Regions from separate parts of the Streptomyces sp. CA-288835 genome, predicted to be linked through region 1. Evidence: riboswitches for the same ligand, from Rfam matches in the RefSeq annotation. Region 1 holds a riboswitch; each other region holds the start of a gene.
What was found. A riboswitch is a leader RNA that binds a small molecule or an ion and turns the genes downstream of it on or off. The one in region 1 is predicted to bind cobalamin.
Positions count from the first base shown of each region.

Region 2: linked by a shared signal. The riboswitch ahead of ACQEVY_RS21870 ((2Fe-2S) ferredoxin domain-containing protein) and the one ahead of ACQEVY_RS15155 (ribonucleoside-diphosphate reductase subunit alpha) in region 1 are both predicted to bind cobalamin.
Region 3: linked by a shared signal. The riboswitch ahead of ACQEVY_RS01050 (CbtB domain-containing protein) and the one ahead of ACQEVY_RS15155 (ribonucleoside-diphosphate reductase subunit alpha) in region 1 are both predicted to bind cobalamin.

Region 1 covers NZ_JBNJMW010000001.1:3,392,180-3,399,132, forward strand. The annotation lists gene ACQEVY_RS15140 (nucleoside hydrolase) at 1-769, shown strand, start outside; gene ACQEVY_RS15145 (GNAT family N-acetyltransferase) at 894-1,397, shown strand; gene ACQEVY_RS15150 (hypothetical protein) at 1,404-1,643, opposite strand; cobalamin riboswitch at 1,746-1,886, shown strand; gene ACQEVY_RS15155 (ribonucleoside-diphosphate reductase subunit alpha) at 2,031-4,487, shown strand; gene ACQEVY_RS15160 (ribonucleotide-diphosphate reductase subunit beta) at 4,484-5,521, shown strand; gene ACQEVY_RS15165 (hypothetical protein) at 5,434-5,670, opposite strand; gene ACQEVY_RS15170 (helix-turn-helix domain-containing protein) at 5,847-6,827, shown strand; gene ACQEVY_RS15175 (cytochrome P450) at 6,852-6,953, opposite strand, start outside.
Region 2 covers NZ_JBNJMW010000001.1:4,865,549-4,872,501, forward strand. The annotation lists gene ACQEVY_RS21850 ((2Fe-2S)-binding protein) at 1-448, opposite strand, end outside; gene ACQEVY_RS21855 (ABC transporter ATP-binding protein) at 445-1,290, opposite strand; gene ACQEVY_RS21860 (FecCD family ABC transporter permease) at 1,287-2,321, opposite strand; gene ACQEVY_RS21865 (ABC transporter substrate-binding protein) at 2,441-3,430, opposite strand; gene ACQEVY_RS21870 ((2Fe-2S) ferredoxin domain-containing protein) at 3,500-3,919, opposite strand; cobalamin riboswitch at 3,958-4,146, opposite strand; gene ACQEVY_RS21875 (alpha/beta fold hydrolase) at 4,354-5,397, opposite strand; gene ACQEVY_RS21880 (TetR/AcrR family transcriptional regulator) at 5,669-6,280, shown strand; gene ACQEVY_RS21885 (DUF6069 family protein) at 6,277-6,687, shown strand; gene ACQEVY_RS21890 (hypothetical protein) at 6,936-6,953, opposite strand, start outside.
Region 3 covers NZ_JBNJMW010000001.1:216,301-223,253, forward strand. The annotation lists gene ACQEVY_RS01035 (carbohydrate-binding protein) at 1-720, opposite strand, end outside; gene ACQEVY_RS01040 (acyl-CoA dehydrogenase family protein) at 1,341-2,519, opposite strand; gene ACQEVY_RS01045 (CbtA family protein) at 2,678-3,433, opposite strand; gene ACQEVY_RS01050 (CbtB domain-containing protein) at 3,459-3,692, opposite strand; cobalamin riboswitch at 3,730-3,871, opposite strand; gene ACQEVY_RS01055 (histidine phosphatase family protein) at 4,003-4,572, shown strand; gene ACQEVY_RS01060 (four-helix bundle copper-binding protein) at 4,716-5,087, opposite strand; gene dhaK (dihydroxyacetone kinase subunit DhaK) at 5,260-6,252, shown strand; gene dhaL (dihydroxyacetone kinase subunit DhaL) at 6,316-6,915, shown strand; gene ACQEVY_RS01075 (PTS-dependent dihydroxyacetone kinase phosphotransferase subunit DhaM) at 6,908-6,953, shown strand, end outside.

The sequences.
Region 1 (6,953 bases):
GACCCGCCTCCCCTACACGTCCGCGTCCGCCTTCCACGGCAAGGCAGGCTTGGGCAACGAGACACTGCCCGACTCCACGGCCCCGCACCTGACGGAGTCCTCGGCGCAGGCGCTGCTACGACTGTCCCGCGAGTACGAGGGCGACCTCACCGTCTGCGCCACCGGCCCGCTCACCAACGTGGCGATCGCCCTCCTCGAGGACCCGGCCTTCGCCCACCGCGTCAAGAAGTTCGTGTTCATGGGCGGCGCCGCGCAAGTACCCGGAAACATCACCCCGGTCGCCGAGTTCAACATCTGGGCCGACCCGGACGCCGCCGAGGTGGTCGTCTCGTCCGGCATCCCGTTCACGATGGTCGACCTGGACGCCTCGCTCCGCTGGCTCCTCCGCCCCGCCGACCTGGCCGTCTTGGAGGCGGCGGGCACGGGCACGGCCCTGGCCGCCCGCCTGCTGCGGGTGTACATGGACGCGTACCGCCTCCACGGCGGCGGCGACGCCTGCCCGCTGCACGATCCGCTCGCGGTGGGCGTGTGCGCGGACGAGTCGTTCATCACGGCCGCGGAGGGCGCGGTCATCGTCGAGTCGGCGAGCGAACTCACCCGCGGCAAGACCGTGTTCGCCCCCGCGGGCGCCCACCGCGTCTACTACGCCGACTCCCCCACCCTCACCGCCCGCCTGTCCATCACGGGCAGCGTCGCGCTGGGCCCGGGACCCCGCGACTTCGTGAAGGACTTCGTGGCGACGCTGCAGCAGTGGCCGGGTGTGGGCTGAGATCCCTCACTGAACCCCCGCGCTGAGTCCCCGTACCGAGATCCCCGCACGGTGAGCCCGTACTGAGCCCCAGCGCAGGGAAAACCACAAGCCGCTGTCACACCCGTGATGCACACTGCACCGCATGGACATCGCGATCAGGCAAGCAGCCCCGGAGGAGTACGAAACCCTCGGTGAGATCACCGCGCAGGCCTATCTCGGGGACGGTCTGCTCGACTTCGGAGAGAGCGACGAGTACCTCGGCGAGCTGCGGAACGTCGCCAAGCGCGCCGCCGCGGCCGAGGTGCTGGTCGCCGTCGAGCACGGTCGCGTGCTGGGCGGCGTGACCTTCGTACCCTCCGGCGGACCGATGGCCGACATCGCGGAACCCGGCGAGGCCGAGATACGGATGCTCGCCGTCGCCCCGGAGGCTCGCGGCCGGGGCATCGGAGAGGCCCTCGTACGCGCCTGCATGGACCGCGCACGGGCCGAAGGCTGCGTAGGCATCGTCCTGTCGACCCAGCGCGCCATGCACGCAGCCCACCGCATCTACGAACGCCTCGGCTTCACCCGCACTCCAGAACGCGACTGGAACCCGATCCCCCACCTCGACGACCTGAACCTGCTGGCCTACGAGTTGGAGCTGTAGAAGCCGTCACCACACGCGCGAGTCTTCAACCTCCACTCGCGCGTCAGCGACCTCCGCCTGATAGGCAGGGTCGTTGCGCCACTCGTCCAACTCGGCGGCGGCGCGCCGGTATTGCTCACGCACGTACGCCTCGTGCACAGCCGTTCCGATCGCCTCCGCCGGAGTGACGCGCCAGGCAGCAGCCAGCTCTTCCAGCTCGCTATACGTCTCGTCGTCCGGGCGGAAGCTGATGGTCTCCGGCCTCATGGAGGCACCGTAACGCAACGCCCCGCGCCCGCGCGTCCCACCGAGGCTCCGCCACACCAACACAACATGTGGGGTGCACTCCCCAAGCCCAACACAACATGTATGCTCATCCTCGCTGCCGCCGCAGCGGAATCCGGTGCGAATCCGGAACTGTCCCGCAACGGTGTACTTGTGCATGTCTGTCCCCGGGACGGGCCGTGCGCGAGCGTCAGTCCGAGGACCTGCCGGCAGCGTGCCCAGGCCGGTGCGGCCCGGGTGACCATGACGTCCGGGCCTCGCGGAGTGGGCCGGTGGACGCGGCGTCCCGCTGCCACAGTGCGCGTACGCCCGTGTGCCCCCGAACCCCCTCTCCACGCTGGCCCCTTACCGAGCGAGGGAGAGCCCCACGTGACCATCGCGCCGGCCGATCCGGTCTCAGCGAACGCGCCCCTGGACCAGCAGCAGGACAGGGCCGAGGCCGACGGACCAGGAACCGCCCGCCCGTCTCCCACCACCGCCCTCAACGGAGGCCCTTCGGGCCGCCCCTCTGATTTGCTGCGGACCCTGACCGACCTCACCGCCGACCTCCCCGACACCGACCCCGGACGGGTCGCCGCCGCGGCGTTGCGCGTCCGGTCCGCCCGTGCGGACGTGGCGGAGCTGCGTGAGCTGGCCACCGAGGCGGCCGCGGGCCTGATCTCCGAGGACCCCGCCTATTCGACGCTGGCTGCCCGGCTGCTGGCCATCGGCATCGCGGCCGAGGCCGCCTCGCAGGGCGTGCGGTCCTTCTCCGAGTCGGTCGTGGCCGGGCACCGCGAGGGCCTGATCGCCGACCGCACCGCCGAGTTCGTACGGATCCACGCGGCTCGCCTCGACGCGCTCATCGACCCCGAAGGCGACGACCGCTTCGGCTACTTCGGGCTCCGTACGCTCCACAGCCGATACCTCCTGCGGCACCCGATCACCCGGAACGTCATCGAGACGCCACAGCACTTCATGCTGCGCGTGGCGAGCGGACTGGCCGAAGACGACAGCGCCCGGTCCGTCGACGAAGTCGCCGCGCTCTACCGCCTGATGAGCCGCCTCGAGTACCTGCCCTCCTCCCCCACCCTCTTCAACTCCGGTACGCGCCACCCCCAGATGTCGTCCTGCTACCTCCTCGACTCCCCGAAGGACGAGCTGGACTCGATCTACGAGCGCTACCACCAGGTCGCCCGGCTCTCGAAGCACGCGGGCGGCATCGGCATCGCGTACTCCCGGATCCGTTCCCGCGGTGCGCTGATCCGCGGTACGAACGGGCACTCCAACGGCATCGTCCCGTTCCTGAAGACCCTCGACGCCTCGGTCGCCGCCGTGAACCAGGGCGGCCGGCGCAAAGGTGCCGCGGCCGTCTACCTGGAGACCTGGCACTCCGACATCGAGGAGTTCCTTGAGCTGCGCGACAACACCGGTGAGGACGCCCGCCGTACGCACAACCTGAACCTCGCGCACTGGATCCCGGACGAGTTCATGCGGCGGGTCGACGAGGACGGCCTGTGGTCGCTCTTCTCGCCCTCCGACGTGCCCGAACTGGTCGACCTGTGGGGCGAGGAGTTCGACACCGCCTATCGCAAGGCGGAGGCGGACGGTCTCGCCAGGAAGACCATCCCCGCCCGCGAGCTGTACGGCCGCATGATGCGCACCCTCGCCCAGACCGGCAACGGCTGGATGACCTTCAAGGACACCGCCAACCGCACCGCCAACCAGACCGCCCTGCCCGGCCACACCGTCCACTCCTCCAACCTCTGCACGGAGATCCTGGAGGTGACGGACGACGGGGAGACCGCGGTCTGCAACTTGGGTTCCGTCAATCTGGGTGCCTTTGTCGATACATCGACCGATGATCTCGACTGGGAACGGCTCGATTCCACCGTCCGTACCGCCGTCACCTTCCTCGACCGCGTCGTCGACATCAACTTCTACCCGACCGAGCAGGCAGGCCGGTCGAACGCGAAGTGGCGGCCGGTGGGCCTCGGCGCGATGGGCCTCCAGGACGTCTTCTTCAAGCTGCGGCTTCCCTTCGACTCGGCCGAGGCAAAGGCCCTCTCCACCCGCATCGCCGAGCGCATCATGCTCGCCGCGTACGAAGCCTCCGCCGACCTCGCCGAGCGCAGCGGCCCTCTCCCGGCCTGGGAGAAGACCCGTACGGCCCGGGGCGTACTGCACCCCGACCACTACGACGTCGAACTCACCTGGCCCGAGCGCTGGTCGGCCCTCCGCGAGCGCATCGCCACCACCGGCCTGCGCAACTCCCTCCTCCTCGCCATCGCGCCCACCGCCACGATCGCCTCCATCGCCGGCGTCTACGAGTGCATCGAGCCGCAGGTTTCCAACCTCTTCAAGCGCGAGACCTTGTCGGGCGAGTTCCTCCAGGTCAACTCGTACCTGGTCAACGAGCTTAAGGCGCTGTGTGTTTGGGACGCCCGCACCCGCGAGGCACTGCGCGAGGCGAACGGCTCGGTGCAGGACTTCACCTGGATCCCCGAGGACGTACGACGGCTCTACCGCACGGCGTGGGAGATCCCGCAGCGCGGCCTGATCGACATGGCCGCCGCCCGCACCCCGTTCCTGGATCAGTCCCAGTCCGTGAACCTCTTCCTGGAGACGCCGACCATCGGCAAGCTCTCCTCGATGTACGCGTACGCCTGGAAGTCGGGCCTGAAGACGACGTACTACCTGCGCTCCCGCCCGGCGACCCGCATCGCCCGCGCGGCCGGTTCCTCCACGGCCGCGGCCGCCCCCATCCCCGTACAGCAGGCAGACCCGGACCCCGACGCCGTCGCCTGCTCCCTCGAAAACCCCGAGTCCTGCGAGGCCTGCCAGTGACCAGCACCACCCGAACCCAGAATCTCCTCGACCCGGGCTTCGAGCTGACCCTGCGCCCCATGCGCTACCCCGACTTCTACGAGCGCTACCGGGACGCCATCAAGAACACCTGGACCGTGGAGGAGGTCGACCTCCACTCGGACGTGACCGACCTCGCGAAACTGTCACCCGGCGAGCAGCACCTCATCGGCCGACTCGTCGCGTTCTTTGCGACAGGCGACTCGATCGTCGCGAACAACCTGGTGCTCACCCTCTACAAGCACATCAACTCCCCCGAAGCACGGCTCTACTTGAGCCGCCAGCTCTTCGAGGAGGCCGTGCACGTCCAGTTCTACTTGACGCTGCTCGACACGTACCTCCCCGACCCGGAGGACCGCGCCGCCGCATTCGACGCGGTCGAGAACATCCCGTCCATCCGCGCGAAGGCGGAGTTCTGCTTCAAGTGGATGGCTGCACTTGATGGAACAGACGGGGTGGAGAAGATCGACCGGCTGGAGACCAAGGCCGACCGCTGCCGCTTCCTGCTCAATCTCATCTGCTTCGCCGCCTGCATCGAAGGGCTCTTCTTCTACGGTGCCTTCGCGTACGTCTACTGGTTCCGCAGCCGCGGCCTGCTGCACGGCCTGGCAACGGGCACCAACTGGGTGTTCCGAGACGAGACGATGCACATGAACTTCGCCTTCGACGTGGTCGACACCGTCCGCAAGGAGGAGCCTGAACTCTTCGACGAGGAACTGGACCGGCAGATCACCGACATGATCCGGGAGGCCGTCGAGGCCGAGCTGCAGTTCGCGCGCGACCTGTGCGGCGACGGTCTCCCGGGCATGAACACCGACTCGATGCGCCAGTACTTGGAGTGCGTCGCCGACCAGCGACTCGTACGCCTCGGACTGGCGCCCGTCTACGGCTCCGAAAACCCCTTCTCCTTCATGGAGTTGCAGGGCGTTCAGGAGCTGACCAACTTCTTTGAGCGGCGGCCCTCGGCGTACCAGGTGGCGGTGGAGGGGACCGTCGGCTTCGACGAGGACTTCTGATCCTCCGGGCGTTCCTGCTCGGCCTCCCTGAGCTGACGGTCGATGCGCCGGTCGCGCGCGATTCCGATCGCGGCGGGGAGGACGAGCAGGACCAGGATCGCGAGGACGGTGACCATTCCGATGAGTGCTTCCATGCGTGTCGTATCCATGGACACCACTGTCGCGCCGATTGCTCCTTACCGTCAGTGGCAGGACTGCCGTACACCCTCGATTTCCTGCCACGCTTCCGACATACTGGCGGCATGCTGCTGTGCCATCCCGGGGGACACCCCCCGGACCCCCGGCCGAAGTCTCCGTTGACCTGCGCATCCATGCGAGGTGGATCATGCTGAGCAACGTGGCAGCGGTCCTGCTCGACGGTGTGCATCCCTTTGAACTCGGCGTCCTCTGCGAAGTGTTCGGCCTCGACCGCAGCGACGAGGGCCTGCCCGTGTACGACTTCGCGGTCGTCTCGGCGGAGGGCCCGGCGCTCAGCACCCATGTCGCCGGGTTCACAGTCTCCACGCCGTACGGGCTCGACCGGCTCGAAGAGGCGGACCTGATCGCCGTACCGGCCGGGAGCGACTTCATGGATCGCGCGTACCCGCCCGAGCTGCTCGACGCCCTGCGCCGGGCCACCGACCGCGGCGCGCGCGTGCTCAGCGTCTGCTCCGGCGTCTTCATCCTCGGCGCGGCCGGACTGCTCGACGGGCGGCGCTGCACGGTGCACTGGCGGCACGCGGACGAGCTCCGTCGCCGCTATCCGCGAGCGACCGTCGAGCCCGATGTGCTGTACGTCGACGAGGACCCGGTGATCACCTCGGCCGGTACCGCCGCCGGTATCGACGCCTGTCTGCACATCGTCCGCAAGGAACAGGGCACGGAGGTGGCGAACAAGATCGCCCGGCGGATGGTCGTGCCGCCGCACCGGGACGGCGGCCAGGCCCAGTTCGTCGAGCGGCCGCTGCCCCTGTCCCGGTGCGACACGGTCGGCGCGGTGCTGGTGTGGATGGAGCGCCACCTCGACGAGGAGATGACCGTCGAGCAGCTCGCAGGCCGTGCGCACATGTCGCCGCGCACCTTCGCGCGCCGTTTCCAGCAGGAGACCGGTACCACGCCGTACCGCTGGCTGCTGCGCCAACGGGTGCTGCTGGCCCAGCAGTTGCTGGAGGCGACGGACGAGACGATGGACGCGATCGCGGGTCGTACGGGGTTCGGGACCGCGGCCGCGCTGCGCCATCAGTTCGTACGGTCGCTGGGGACGACCCCGCAGGCGTACCGGCGCACGTTCAGGGGCCCGCAGGACAAGGAGCCCGAGGTCGCCTGAACGTGCGCCCGCCGGTACGCGGGTTCAGCGTGGTACGGCCTGCATCATCAGCCGCCTCGGCCGCAGCGTGATGCCCAGCCGGGTCGAGCGGTCCGCCCCGGGCGCGTAGTCCAAGCGCAGCTTCGG
Region 2 (6,953 bases), 1.5 Mb from region 1:
CCCGGAGCCCGGCGGCCAGCGCGTTCAGGTGCTGCTCGACCACCAACTCGTACAGCGCCTCGGTGAGGTGCGGGATCCGGTCGGCGTACCAGCCGGTGGGGGCGGGCAGCCGCAGGGTGGGGCCGTCGTCGGCGCGGTGCAGCCCGGCCAGGTCGGGGACGATGCCGTTCAGGAGCGTGCAGGCCAGGACCGGGGACCACAGGCGTGCGGCGTGTCCGAGCTGGGCGATGGAGACGCCGATGCGTGCCTCGCGGGTGTCGTAGCGGTCGGCAACCGCCTCCGCGAGGTCGGTGAAACCGCGGGCGTAGGCGTCGGTGACGGGATGCCAGCCCTGGCCCGGTCCGCCCACGGCCAGGGTGAAGAATCCTCCGAGAGCCGCCGCGTCCTCCAGGGCTGCGGCGACGGCCTCGGCGGGCGCGCGAGCGGATGCGGGTGTAGGTGCGGTCATGACTGCGCGGCCCCCTGTCGCTGTCCGGGCGGGCGGTCTCCGGTCAGGTCGCTGCCGGAAAGCAGCGTCACCTGGGGCAGGCCGGTGCGGGGATGTTCGGTGACGTCCGCCTCGACGCGGTAGACGTCGGCCAGCAGGGCGGGGGTGAGGACGTCCCGTGGTGCGCCGTGGGCGACCACATGTCCGGCCTCCATCACGCAGAGGCGGTCGCAGAACGACGCGGCGAGGTTGAGGTCGTGCAGCGCGACCACGGCGGTGACCCCGAGGCGGCGGACGAGCCGGAGTGCGTCGAGCTGGTGGCGCAGGTCGAGGTGGTTGGTGGGCTCGTCCAGCACCATCGTCCCGGCCCGCTGGGCGAGCGCGCGGGCGATCAGGACGCGCTGCTTCTCCCCGCCCGACAGCCGCTCGAAGGGTGCCTCGGCCAGGTCGGCGGCGTCGAGTTCCGACAAGGCCGCCGTGACGATGGCGCGGTCGTCGGCGTCGTCGCCCGCGAAGGGGCGCTTGTGCGGGGTGCGGCCCATGGCCACCACCTCGTACACGGTGAGCTCGAAGTCCCCGGCGTGCTCCTGCAAAACGGCCGCCAGGTGCCGGGCCAGCCGCTTGCCGGGCATCCGCCAGACGTCCGCCCCGTCCAGCAGCACCCGTCCCGAGGTGGGACGCAGCGCGCGGTAGACGGTCCGCAGCAACGTGGACTTGCCGGCGCCGTTCGGGCCGACGAGCCCGACCATCTCCCCGGCAGACACCGTCAGGGACACCTGGTTCACCAGCGGCGTGCCGTCGACGACCACCGACACGTCGTCGATGTCCAAGGCCCCGGGTGCCGCTTCCGGCCGTACGGTCATCGTGCCCTCCTGCGCATCAGCCAGAGGAAGAACGGGCCGCCGACCAGGGCGGTGAGGATGCCGACGGGGATCTCCTCGGGATTCATGAGGGTGCGTGCGGCCAGGTCGGCGGCGATCAGGAAGGCCGCGCCGAGCAGGGCCGCGGCCGGGAGCGCACGGCGGTGGTCGGCCCCGACCAGGAGTCGTACGACGTGGGGCAGGATCAGGCCGACGAAGCCGATCTGGCCGCTGACCGCGACGATCGTGCCGATCATCAGCGCGACCACGGTGAACAGCGCGGCCCGGAAGCGGTGGACGTCCAGGCCGAGGGCTGCGGCGGCCTCCTCCCCGGCGAGCAGCAGGTTCAGCGGACGGCTCACGCCGAGCAGGACGGCCGTGCCGAGCAGGACCGCGCCGGCCGGGATCCACACCATCGTCCAGGTGGTGCCGGCCAGTCCGCCGAGCATCCAACGCAGCGCCGACTGCGTCTTGTGGGGGTCGTTGGAGGTGACCACGAGGAAACTCGCCACGGCCGACAGCACCTCGGCCATCGCCACGCCCGCCAGTACCAGCCGCACGGTGGTCATCCGTCCGCCGGAGCGGGCCAGGAAGTACACCGCGACCAGGGCCGCCAGCGCGCCGCAGAACGCCGCCAGCGGCAGCGAGAAGGCGCCGAACAGCGTCACGTTGAAGACGAGGACCAGCACCGCGCCGACGCTCGCCCCCGACGACACGCCCAGCAGCATCGGATCGGCGAGCGGGTTACGGACCAGGGCCTGCAACGCCATCCCCGCCACCGACAGTCCGGCTCCCACCACCGCGCACAGCAGCACGCGCGGCAGCCGGACGTCAGTGACGATCGTCTCGCGCACCGGGGGCCAGGTCGGTTCGACCAGGGCGGGGTGCACCTGGTGGAGGAGGATGCCCCACACCTCCCCGGCCGGGATGGTGACCGAACCGGCCGCGATCCCGAACGTCGCCGCCACCGCCACCAAGGCGCCCAGCCCGACCAGCACCAAGGCGTAGGGGAGCCTGCGGCGGCCGCCGGTCACGGACTGCGCTGCCCCAGCGCCGGGAGAGCTCTTGCCGACCGCCTCGGCAGCCCTGGGCGCGCTGCCCGCGCCGTCCTTCTCGGCGTCTCGACCGGCGGCGGCCGGCTCCGTCACACCGGTCACCGGAAGCGGTCCGGGTGGAGCTGACGGGCCAGCGCCTCCACGGCCGCGGGCACCCGTACGCCCAGGACGGTGGAGGACAGCGGCAGCACCGCGAACCGCTGGTTCTTGATGGCGGGTACGTCCTTCAGCGCCGGGTTGGCGAGCAGGAACTCCTTCTTCTGCGCCACGGTCTGGTCGCCGTAGTCGTAGATGACGATGACTTCGGGCGCCCGCTCGGCCACCTGCTCGAACGACACGTCACCGAAGGGCTTGTCGAGCTCGGCGAAGAGGTTGACCCCGCCGGCCCGCTCGATCATGTCGTTGCCGATGCCCGCACCGCCCGCGGTGAAGGCGGTCTTGTCGCCGCTGTCGTAGACGAACAGCTTGACCGGCTCGACGCCCTCGAGCCGCTCCTCCACCTCGTCCAGGGTGGCGTGCAGCCGCTCGATCTGCCGCTCGGCCCGCGCCGGGACGCCGAAGACCTTGGCGACCTCGCGGATCTCCTTGTCCATCAAGGTCATGGTCACCGGCCCGGACGGGCACTCCTCGAGGTTGAGGCGGGTGTTGATGCCGGCCTTGGTGAAGGCGTCACGGGAGCGGCCCTCCTTCTCGTCGAAGGTGGAGGCCCAGCCGCCGTAGACGAAGTCGGGCTCGGCGGCCAGCAGCGTCTCGTACGACGGGTACTCCTTCGACAGCACCTTGACCTTGTCGTAGGCAGCCCGGTACTCGGGGAGGATCTCGTCATCGAGATAGCCCGTGCCGACCATCGACTTCTCCAACCCGAGCGCCAGCATCACCTCGGTCGCGTGCTGGTTCAGCGACACCGCGCGCTGCGGCGGGCGCTGAAACGTCGTCTTCACCCCGCAGTTGGACACGGTGACCGGGAAGCCCTTCGCGGCCGGGCCCTTGGCGCCACCGGCGTTGTCCTGGGCGCTTGTGCCGCATCCGGAGATCAGCAGAGCTGTGGCCATGGCCAGCAGGTAGGACAGCGGGCGTCGGCCCGTCATAGGGAGTTCCTCTCGTACGGGTGCTACGGACGGTCGGCGCGCGGACGGTCGGCGCGCGGGCTGCCGGTCTCAGGAGACCGCGCGGCGCCGAGGCGGAGTGAAGGCGTAGAGGTCGAGGATCTCGGGCCGGGGAGCGATGCCGGGGCCGCCCGCCCGCACCCAGGCGGCGATGTCCTCGGTCGCGGCCGGGTCGTTGACCAGGCCGAGCCAGACCGGCCGCGCCCCGGCGGCCCGTCCGGCGGCGGAGGGCTGTACGACGATCACGTTCGCCTGATCGCACACGTCCAGGCAGGCGGAGACGCGTACGGGGGCGGCCTCACGGAGGCGCGCGGTCTGCGCCGTGTGATCGACGCCGGTCACCTTGGGGCTGCCGCAGCAGCAGTCCCGGCACACGACGACCCGGCACGGCACCGGGCCGGGCGGTCTCGCCTCGACCGGTCCTCTGCCCTCCGGGCTCTCGTACGCCTCCTCGGCCGGCCTCACGGGCATGCCGAACCACCCTCCTCCGGGGAAATCCGCCCCGGGTTCGTCGAGGAGGCGACCGCGTGAGTCTCCTGGCTCTCGGGTCGAAGCTCGTCCCGGCCTTCCCACCCGCCTTCGGGCAGTGGCCTGTTCGGGATCCGCTCGCCGATCACAGTGGCGGGACCGCACCGGATTCACACCGGCTTCCTCGTCCGCCGTCGCCTTGTCGCCGAGCATCATCGCATCTGGAACACGGCGCGTCATCAGGGCCGTACCTAGGGGGTGTTACGCCTCTTGCCCGACAGCCTCTTGCCCGACAAGCGAAGCTGACGCGCACTCTGTGGCGCTTCCGGGAACGCCCGCTTTCGGCGAGGAAGGCTTCCCCGCTCGGGTCGTCACCCGAAGTCCTGGCAAGTTTGGGCTAGATGAGAAGGCCTCCGAAGAGACCGGGCCGCGCGGCATCACGTCGCGCTGCGCTCGCTCGCCTCTCTCATGCCCCGCTCCACGGCCCGGTTCTGCGCGGTGTCCGGCTGTCCCGCCGCGCTGCCCGGACGTCCGGCGCGGAGCAGTCCGCTCCAGTTCTCCCGGCTCCAGTCGGCCGGTCCGGTGGTACGCGTGAACTCCTCGACGAGGGAGAGGAACCGCGCGGGGTCGGTGTGGAACGGGAAGTGCCCGGCCCCCTCGAAGATCTCCAGGCGGCTGCCGGGCATCGCCTCGTGCGCCCCGTACGCATGCCGTACGGGCACCACGCTGTCCCGGTCGCCCCATATCAGCATCGTGGGCATGCCCTCGGTGAGGTAGCAGCGGTCGAGCATGGTCACCACCTGGCCGCGCCAGTCGACCACGGCGCGCAGGGTACGGATGAAGGCGCTGCGCGAGGTCGCGTCGGGAAGCGCGTCCACGAGGGTGAGCAACTCTGGTGCGTCCTGGCCCAGATCGGTGTCGAGGAGTCGCATCAGGTGGGCGAACAGGCGTGCTTGCACACCCATGCCGGGCAGGCGCAGCGCGGAGAGCATCAGATGGGCGCCGGGCAGCGACACCGCCCGCAGGACGGGATTCACCTCGCGGCCCACGCCGCCCGCACTGACCAGGATCAGCCGCTCCGTGCGCTCCGGGAACTGGTACGCGAACTGCATGGCGACGCCGCCGCCGAGCGAGTGCCCGACCAGCGTGGCCTGTTCGATGTCGAGCGTGGACAGCAGGTCGCGCACCCCGTTCGCGTACGCGGCGACCGAGTAGTCGGCCCGGGGCTTCTCCGAGGCGCCGTGGCCGAGCAGGTCGGGGGCGATCACCGTGTGGGTGCGGGCGAGGTCGGGGATGAGCTCGGCCCAGGTCGCCGAGGAGTCGCCGATGCCGTGGATCAGGACGAGTACCGGGCCCTGGCCTGCCATGCGGTAGGCACGGCGGTAGCCGTGCACGACGCGGTGGTGCAGCCGTAGTTCTCCGTCGCCCACCGGCCGCAGCCGCATGGTGCGCCGCGGGCGCTGTCGCGGGACGTCGACCACCGGCTCACCTCCCGTTCCGGGCCGCGGAAAATACGGCTCCAGGCGCTCGGTTCCAGCGTAGGGCCCTTGTCCCACAAGGGATTTCGGCGAGGTTTCGCCTCCGCTAACCGCGCGAACCGACATGTACGGAAAGGGCGTTGTCAGTGGCGGACGGCAAGCTGGATCGTCGAGTGAGTGCTGGCGCAGGCGCCCGTTCTCGCCACCCGAGAGATGGGCGGAGTGAGTACTCACTCATTGACGGAGTGAGTACTCACTCCGTACTCTTGCGGTCATGACAGCCCCTAAGGAGAACCAGACCACCCGCCGCCGCGCCCCCGGCATGTTGCCGGAGGAGCGGCGCGCGATGATCATCCAGAGCGCGATCCCGCTGATCGCCGAGTACGGCGCCGCGGTGACGACCGCGAAGATCGCCCGCGCCGCGGGCATCGGCGAGGGCACGATCTTCCGGGTTTTCGCCGACAAGGACGAGCTGCTGCAGGCCTGCATGGCCGAGGCGCTCTCCCCCGAGCACGCGGTCCGCGAGCTCGACGCGATCGACGTATCCCAGCCGCTGCCCGACCGGCTCGCGGAGGCGGCCGAGGCGCTGCAGGCACACATGGACAGGATGGGCGCGATCCTCGGCTCGCTGGGACATCGCGGCGGCAAGCACCCCGGCACGGTACGCGGCGCGGGCCGCGACGAGTCGATGACCCGTATCCGCGCGGCCCTTGTGGAGTTGCTAGAGCCAGACAAGGCGGCCCTGCGCCGGCCGCCGGAGCAGATCGCGGCCCTCTTCTTCGGGCTGCTCTTCACCCAGCCGCGTACGGAGGACGAGCCCGACCTGACCCCGCAGGAGCTGGTCGAGGTCTTCCTGCACGGGGCGCTCTCGGGGGGCGCCAAGTGAGCGAGCGGAAAAGGCGCCTGGGAGTCACGGCCCTGGCCGTCCTGGCCCCCGTTTTGGTGTGGCTGGTCGCGGACCCACTGCTGGGGCACCGGCTGCGAATCGCCGACGGCGAGCAGACGCTCGACATCGGCGCCGTGCCCGTGGCGGTCGTCGCACTGCTCGCGTCGCTCTCCGGCTGGGGACTGCTGGCCGCCCTGGAGCGGTTCGGGGCGCGGCGCGCCCACGCCATCTGGACCGGGGTGGCCGGCGCCGTACTGGCCCTTTCCTTCCTGCCATTCATCGGCGACGGCATGGACGGCGGCACCCGGGTCTCCCTCGCTCTGATGCACCTGGCGGTGGCGGCGGTCCTGATCCCGGGGCTGGGCGGCAGATCCCCCGGGGCGGGAGCGGGTGCCGCCAGGGGGTGACCGCCAGCACCAAGTACGCCACGAACAGCACCAGATGGAAGCAGCCTGCCAGAGCGTCGCGCGGCCGGGGATGACCGTCAGAGTGCCCACCACGACCGAGATGAACAGCGATGCAACCGCACCACCGGCGAACCGCCTGAAGCAGTGACGAGGCATCGCCACGCGCTACGAGAAGATCGCACCAACTACCTGGCCGGACTCCACATCACAGGCATCTTCCTCTGGTCCGATCGCTGATGCGCCTGAGACTACGTCCTGGCGATCTC
Region 3 (6,953 bases), 3.2 Mb from region 1:
CTTGCCGCGCAGGTCGTTGGTGTTGGCGGCGGTGCGCTGCGCGTCGAACGCCGGGTTGCGGTTGGCCCGCTCGTCGAGTGGGGAATATCCGGCGGACTCGAACGGGTTGGTGTCGTCGCCTGTGGACAGGTACAGGTTGCCTGCCGCGTCGAAGTCGATGTCTCCGCCGGCGTGGCAGCAGATTCCTCGGTCAGCCGGCACGTCGAGGATGTCCACTCTGCTGGACTGGCTGAGCGTGAAGTCGGCGTTGAGCGTGAACCGGGAAAGCCGGTTGACACCCTGCCACGCCGACCAGTTGCCGCCGGTAGTCGGTGCGTCGCCTCCTGGTGTGGACAGCGGCGGGGCGTAGTAGAGGTAGATGTGCCGGTTGGTGGCGAAACCCGGGTCGATGCCGATGCCCTGGAGGCCGTCCTCGTCGTGCACGTATACGGGGATGTTGCCGATCACCGTGGTGGTGCCGCCCGCATCCGTGCGGCGCACGGTCCCGTTGCGAGCGGTATGCAGCACCGACCGGTCGGCGAGTACGGCCAGCGACATCGGCTCACCGACCTCCGGGACCCCGCGGGCCAGTTGGACCTGCTGGAAGTCGGCGGGGTTGATCGGGTGCGCCGAGGCCGGGGTCGCACTGGACACGGCCGCGGTGAGAGCGGCCGCGACCAGGAGCAGAGCCGAACCGATGGCCGGCCAACGTGCGGCCGCAGCCCTGATTTTCATGAACATGACAACACAGTCCCCTTCCTGAACAGGTGTCTGCCAGGCTTGGGGCGCGCGCTGCCGCGCCGATGCCGTAGCGGGATGTCGCCGCTTCGGCCCGCTGGGTGTGCTTCAGCAGGCCACTACGCCGAGCGGGGGCAACCGCTCGGAAACAGGAGAAGTCGATGGCTACCGCGCTGTCGGGTCACATCGACGACCGTGATGGTCCGCCGACAAGGCTAGAAGACTTCAGCCCAATGTGTCCATACTTTCTTCCGGGCCAGCCAGGCTATCGGCGTGTTGTGGAAAAAGTCGCGAAGGGCCCGAGCCCCGTCAGGACTCGGTGCCGTCTCCACCCCGGATTGGCGGGACGCAGACGGGTACGTGATCGCCGCCGCCTGACACAGATGGGCGGCGAGAGCGCCCAGAGGATCGGCCTGGCGCCGTTCAACATCCGGGACGCCGGCGACCTCAGTATCGGCCGCCGCCTCAGCCCCGCACGGCCCAGTTGCGCTGACCCTGAGGAATTGGCAGATCAGCGGGCCCAGGACGCCAACAAGCCAAGCCCATCGCGCGTCAGGCCAAGCGCTCCGCTCAGTGCCAACTATCCCGCTTTTATGCCAACTAGAAAGCCTCGTCACAGCCGCTCAGCGACGCACCCGCGGCATCCCCAGACCGATCCACGAGATGATTTCGCGCTGGATCTCGTTGTTCCCGCCGCCGAAGGTGAAGATCACGGCCGAGCGGTAGCCGCGCTCCAGCTCGCCATGGAGGACCGCGCCCGCCGAGCCCTCCTTCAGGGCTCCGGCCGCGGCGACGATCTCCATGAGCCAGGCGTACGCGTCCCGGCGCGCCTCGGAGCCGTACACCTTCACGGCGGAGGCGTCCTGGGGGGTGAGGGTGCCTTCCTGAACGGCGTTCACCATCTGCCAGTTGAGGAGCTTCATCGCGTCGAGCTTCGTGTGGGTCTGGGCGAGGCGGCGGCGCACCCAGGGCAGGTCGACGACGCGGCGGCCGTCGGCGAGCTTGGTCTCCATGGCCCAGCGCTGTACGTCGTGCAGGGCGCGGATGGCCATGGTGCCGTGGGCGGCGAGGGTAACGCGCTCGTGATTGAGCTGGTTGGTGATCAGCCGCCAGCCCTTGTTCTCCTCGCCGACGCGGCGGGAGACGGGGACGCGGATGTTCTCGTAGTAGCTCGCGGTGGTGTCATGCGAGGCGAGGGTGTTGATGAGGGTGCAGGAGTAGCCGGGGTCGGAGGTCGGTACGAGGAGCATGGTGATGCCCTTGTGCGGGGGCGCGTCCGGGTCGGTACGGACGGCCAGCCAGACCCAGTCGGCCGTGTCGCCGTTGGTCGTCCAGATCTTCTGGCCGTTGACGATGTACTCGTCACCCTCCCTGATCGCGCGCGTCTTCAGGGAGGCCAGGTCCGTGCCCGCGTCCGGCTCGCTGTAGCCGATCGCGAAGTCGATCTCACCGGAGAGGATCTTCGGCAGGAAGTACGCCTTCTGCTCATCCGTGCCGAACTGCATGATCGTCGGGCCGACCGTGTTCAGCGCCATCAGGGGCAGAGGTACGCCCGCCTGGGCGGCCTCGTCGAAGAAGATGAACTGTTCCATCGGGCTCAGCCCGCGCCCGCCGTACTCCTTCGGCCAGCCCACCCCGAGCCAGCCGTCGGAGCCGAGCCGGCGGATGGTCTCGCGGTAGAACCGCTTCTGCGCGGCCGGGTCGGCGTACCGGGCGTGCACGTTCTCCGGTACCAACTCGGTGAAGTAGGCGCGCAGTTCGGTGCGCAACTCCTGCTGCTCCGGCGTGTATTCGAGATGCACGGCGCCTCCTGGCTCCCACTGGCCTGCCGTTCCGGCCGCCCGGTCCTGACGGCGCACACCGTAGAACCTGTTTCAGAAATTGGGAACACACGGGAGGGTCGAACACAGAGGAAAAAGGCCCCCGGCCGAGGCCGGGAGCCTTTTTCCTGTTCAACGGCTCAGTGCGCGACGGCTGTAGCCCCCTCGGGCGGGGCGGCAGCCGTACGTGGAGCCAGCACGCGCTCCGCGAGGTACCCGAAGACCAGGCCGTACGCGGTCCACAGGGTCACCTGGATGGCGAGGGCGGCGAGCCGGTACTGCCACAGCAGGGTGCCGGGGAAGCCCTCCGGGACCATGTTGTACGAGGGCAGGAAGGCGTACGCCAAGCCCACGACGAGGACGAAGAAGGCTCCCGCGGAGAGAGTGGCGTTCCAGTTGCCCAGGCGTGGCGATAGGCGCTTGCCGAGGATCACCGTGCCGACGGCCAGCAGCACGCTGAGGACGACCATCAGGAAGTACAGCGTGGTCCGCTCGTTGAGGGTGTCGGGGTCGCCGACGGCGGGCGGGTTGGCGGGGTACTTCAGGAACGGCACGACGTAGACCGCGAGCAGGCCCGCGGTCGACAGCAGCAGCGCGCTCGCGCGCGGCCCGAAGCGGCCGATCCTGCCGAGTGCGAAGCAGTACGCGAGGGCGGCGATGCCGCCGAACGCGACGCCGTAGACGAGGACGCCGGTGCTCAGGCCGGCGGTGGACTGCATGGTGCGGCTGACGAGTTCCTCGCCGCCGTGCTCGTGGGCGTGGGCCTCCTCGAAGGCGATGGCCTCGTCGACGCGTGGTTCGCCGAGGAAATAGGCGACGACCAGGGCGAGCAGGCCCGCGGCGAGTCCCGCGAGCATGCCACGCACCAGGAGGTTTCTGACGGTTGCTGAATCCATGTGCTCGTACGCTTCCTCGTCGCCGTCAGTGGCAGGGGAAGCCGAGCAGATGGCGGGCGTCGTGCACCCACTCGTGCACTCCTTCACCGGAGAGCAGCGAGGTGGCGCCCTGCTCGGCGCCGACGAAGTAGAGCAGGACCAGCATCAGGATGCCGAAGAAGACCGCCCAGGGGGCGATCGCGCCGATCGGCAGCGTGGCCGGCACGGCGACCGGTGCGGCGGGGTTGGTTGCGCTCGGCTGAGCGACGGACTGCGCCATGTGGCAGGACCTCCTGGGGAACTCGCGTCCCATCTTGGTGGTGCACAGGACGACGGCCACGGGTCTGACTTACCCGGCCGAAACCGCCCCTGGTGGGTGGCGGTCGGTACGGGCTTACAGTGGCGCGACCGTGCCGGATCCTCACCGGCTTCCGTCGAACCGTCGTCAATTTCGACGTGACCGTACCGCGAAGCGGGGAGGCGGCCAAGGGCGCACGCGGTGCCGGAGCGTGCGCCGTTGTCCTGGTCACGCCCCAATTCCCGGTGCGGGCAAGGGCTTTGAGCGGGCGTTTGAGTACGAGAGTGGGCCGATGACCAGCCGAGTGATGTTGATCTCACCAGCGATCAGTGCCGCGTTGCGGGAGGCGCGTTTCGATGACGGATGCTCCCTCGACGCCTCCGGGCTGCGGCTCGCGGAGGCGGCCGCGGGTTCGCTGCCCGCTACGGACCGTGCCCTGGTCTCCCCAGGGGTGCGCTGCCGCGAGACGGCCGCCGCGCTCGGTCTCGACGCCGCGGACGAGCCGGAGTTGGCGGGACTCGACGTCGGTCGCTGGCGCGGCGCGAGCCTGGCCGAGGTGAGCGCCGAGGAGCCTGAGGCGGTCGCGCGCTGGCTGGCGGATCCGTCGTACGCCCCGCACGGCGGTGAATCCGTACGCGGATTGTGCGACCGGGTGGCCAAGTGGCTTGACGTGGCTGGGGAGTTCGAGGGCCGGACCCTCGCCGTTGTCGAGCCGGAGATCGTACGGGCCGTGGTGGTACGGGCCCTTGGTGCTCCGGAGCCGGCGTTCTGGCGGATCGACGTACCACCACTGACGGCGACGGAGCTCAGCGGGCGGGCCGGGCGCTGGAACGTACGGGTGGGCCGGGCGCTCGGGGACTGACGGGTGCGCCGAGGGCTGGGCGGCGGTCCGTCGCCTCGGGGTGGATGTCATCACAGCAACGCGGGCGCTCGGGTGCTGATGGGCGAGCCGAAGGCTGGGCAAGGGTCCGTCACCTCGGGGCGGCTGTCGCCACAGCCGGCTCGTCACCTCAGCTGGGCGAGGAACTCCGTGCACGCACGCGCGCAGTCCCGGCAGGCCTGTGCGCCCTCTTCGGCGTCCGGGTTCCGGTCGAAGACGTGCGCGGTCTCCAGGCAGACGGCGCGGCACCACTCGACCTGGGCGCGTGTTCCGGCCTCGTCCTGCCAGGTCTGCTCGGCCAGCACACGGCAGGTCGCGTCGCAGACCTCCGCGCACATGATGCTATTGCGCCGCAGCAGCTGCTGGTCTTCGGGACCGTCGAGATCGGCGAGACTCGCGCGCAGCGCACACACCCGCGCGCACTCGGTACACGCCTGCGCACAGGCGAACCGGTCCTCGAGGAAACGGACGAGTTCCTGCTGATCTGTCGCTGACACGCTGACCGAGTTGCCGTACGCCGCTTGGTCAAACCCGGCGGCGTCACCAAGAGGGCACGAGATCCGCCGTTCCCACCGGTGCCCAACCGCACTCGGCGATCGATACTTGACCCGCAGGCTTTGAGAGATCCAGGACGCGGCCACGGCTGCTCACCTCACCCGGAGGTACGGAATGAAGATGCTCATCAACGTCGCGGAGACGGTTGTCACGGACGCGCTGCGGGGCATGGCGGCCGCGCATCCCGAGCTGACCGTGGATGTCGAGAACCGGGTGATCGTACGGCGGGACGCTCCGGTCGCCGGGCAGGTGGGGCTCGTCTCCGGCGGTGGTTCGGGGCACGAGCCGCTGCACGGCGGGTTCGTGGGTCCGGGGATGCTGTCGGCAGCCTGTCCGGGAGAGGTGTTCACCAGCCCGGTGCCGGACCAGATGGTGCGGGCGGCCGCCGCCGTGGACAGCGGCGCCGGCGTGCTGTTCATCGTGAAGAACTACACCGGGGACGTCCTCAACTTCGACATGGCCGCGGAGCTCGCCGAGGACGAGGGCATCCAGGTGGCGAAGGTACTCGTCAACGACGATGTGGCGGTGACCGACAGCCTCTACACGGCGGGGCGGCGCGGCACCGGCGCGACGCTGTTCGTGGAGAAGATCGCGGGCGCCGCGGCGCAGGAGGGCCAGTCGCTGGAGCGGGTCGAGGCGGTGGCCCGTCAGGTCAACGAGAGCTCGCGCAGTTTCGGTGTCGCTCTGAGTGCCTGCACCACTCCGGCCAAGGGCAGCCCCACTTTCGATCTGCCGCCCGGCGAGCTGGAGTTGGGCGTCGGGATCCACGGCGAGCCGGGCCGTGAGCGGCGCGCGATGATGACGTCGCGGGAGATCGCGGACTTCTCGGTGAACGCGATCCTGGAGGACCTCAGCCCCAGGAATCCGGTGCTGGTCCTGGTCAACGGCATGGGGGCGACGCCGCTTCTGGAGTTGTACGGCTTCAACGCGGAGGTGCAGCGCGTGCTGACCGAGCGTGGTGTCGCCGTGGCACGCACCCTCGTCGGCAACTACGTCACCTCGCTCGACATGGCAGGAGCCTCGGTGACGCTGTGTCAGGTCGATGAGGAGCTGCTGCGGCTGTGGGATGCTCCGGTGCGTACGGCGGGCCTGCGCTGGGGCATGTGAGACCGGTCAACTCCCTTACCAGACAAGCACGATGACTACGCAAGCACCATGCGAGGAGATCCTGTGCTCGACGCCGACTTCTTCCGCCGTTGGATGACGGCGACCGCCGCGTCCGTCGACCGCGAGGCGGCGCGGCTCACCGCCCTCGACTCGCCCATCGGCGACGCCGACCACGGCAGCAATCTGCAGCGCGGCTTCACGGCCGTGACGGCCACGCTGGAGAAGGAGGCGCCGGGCACGCCGGGTGCCGTCCTCATGCTCTCCGGGCGGCAGTTGATCTCGACGGTGGGCGGTGCGTCGGGTCCGTTGTACGGCACTCTGCTGCGCCGTACCGGGAAGGCGCTCGGGGACGCGGCCGAGGTCAGCGAGGAGCAGCTCACGGACGCGTTGCGCACCGGCGTGGACGCGGTGATGCAGCTGGGCGGGGCGGCGCCCGGCGACAAGACCATGATCGACGCGCTGGTGCCCGCGGTCAAAGCGCTCGGCGAGTCCTTCGCAGCGGCGCGGGCTGCCGCCGAGGAGGGCGCTCTGGCGACCACGCCCTTGCAGGCCCGCAAGGGCAGGGCGAGTTATCTGGGCGAGCGGAGCATCGGGCACCAGGATCCCGGCGCCACCTCCTCCGCCCTGCTGATCGCGGCCCTCGAGGAGGCGGCCGGTGAGTGACGAGAAGCTGGTGGGGATCGTGCTCGTGTCGCACAGCG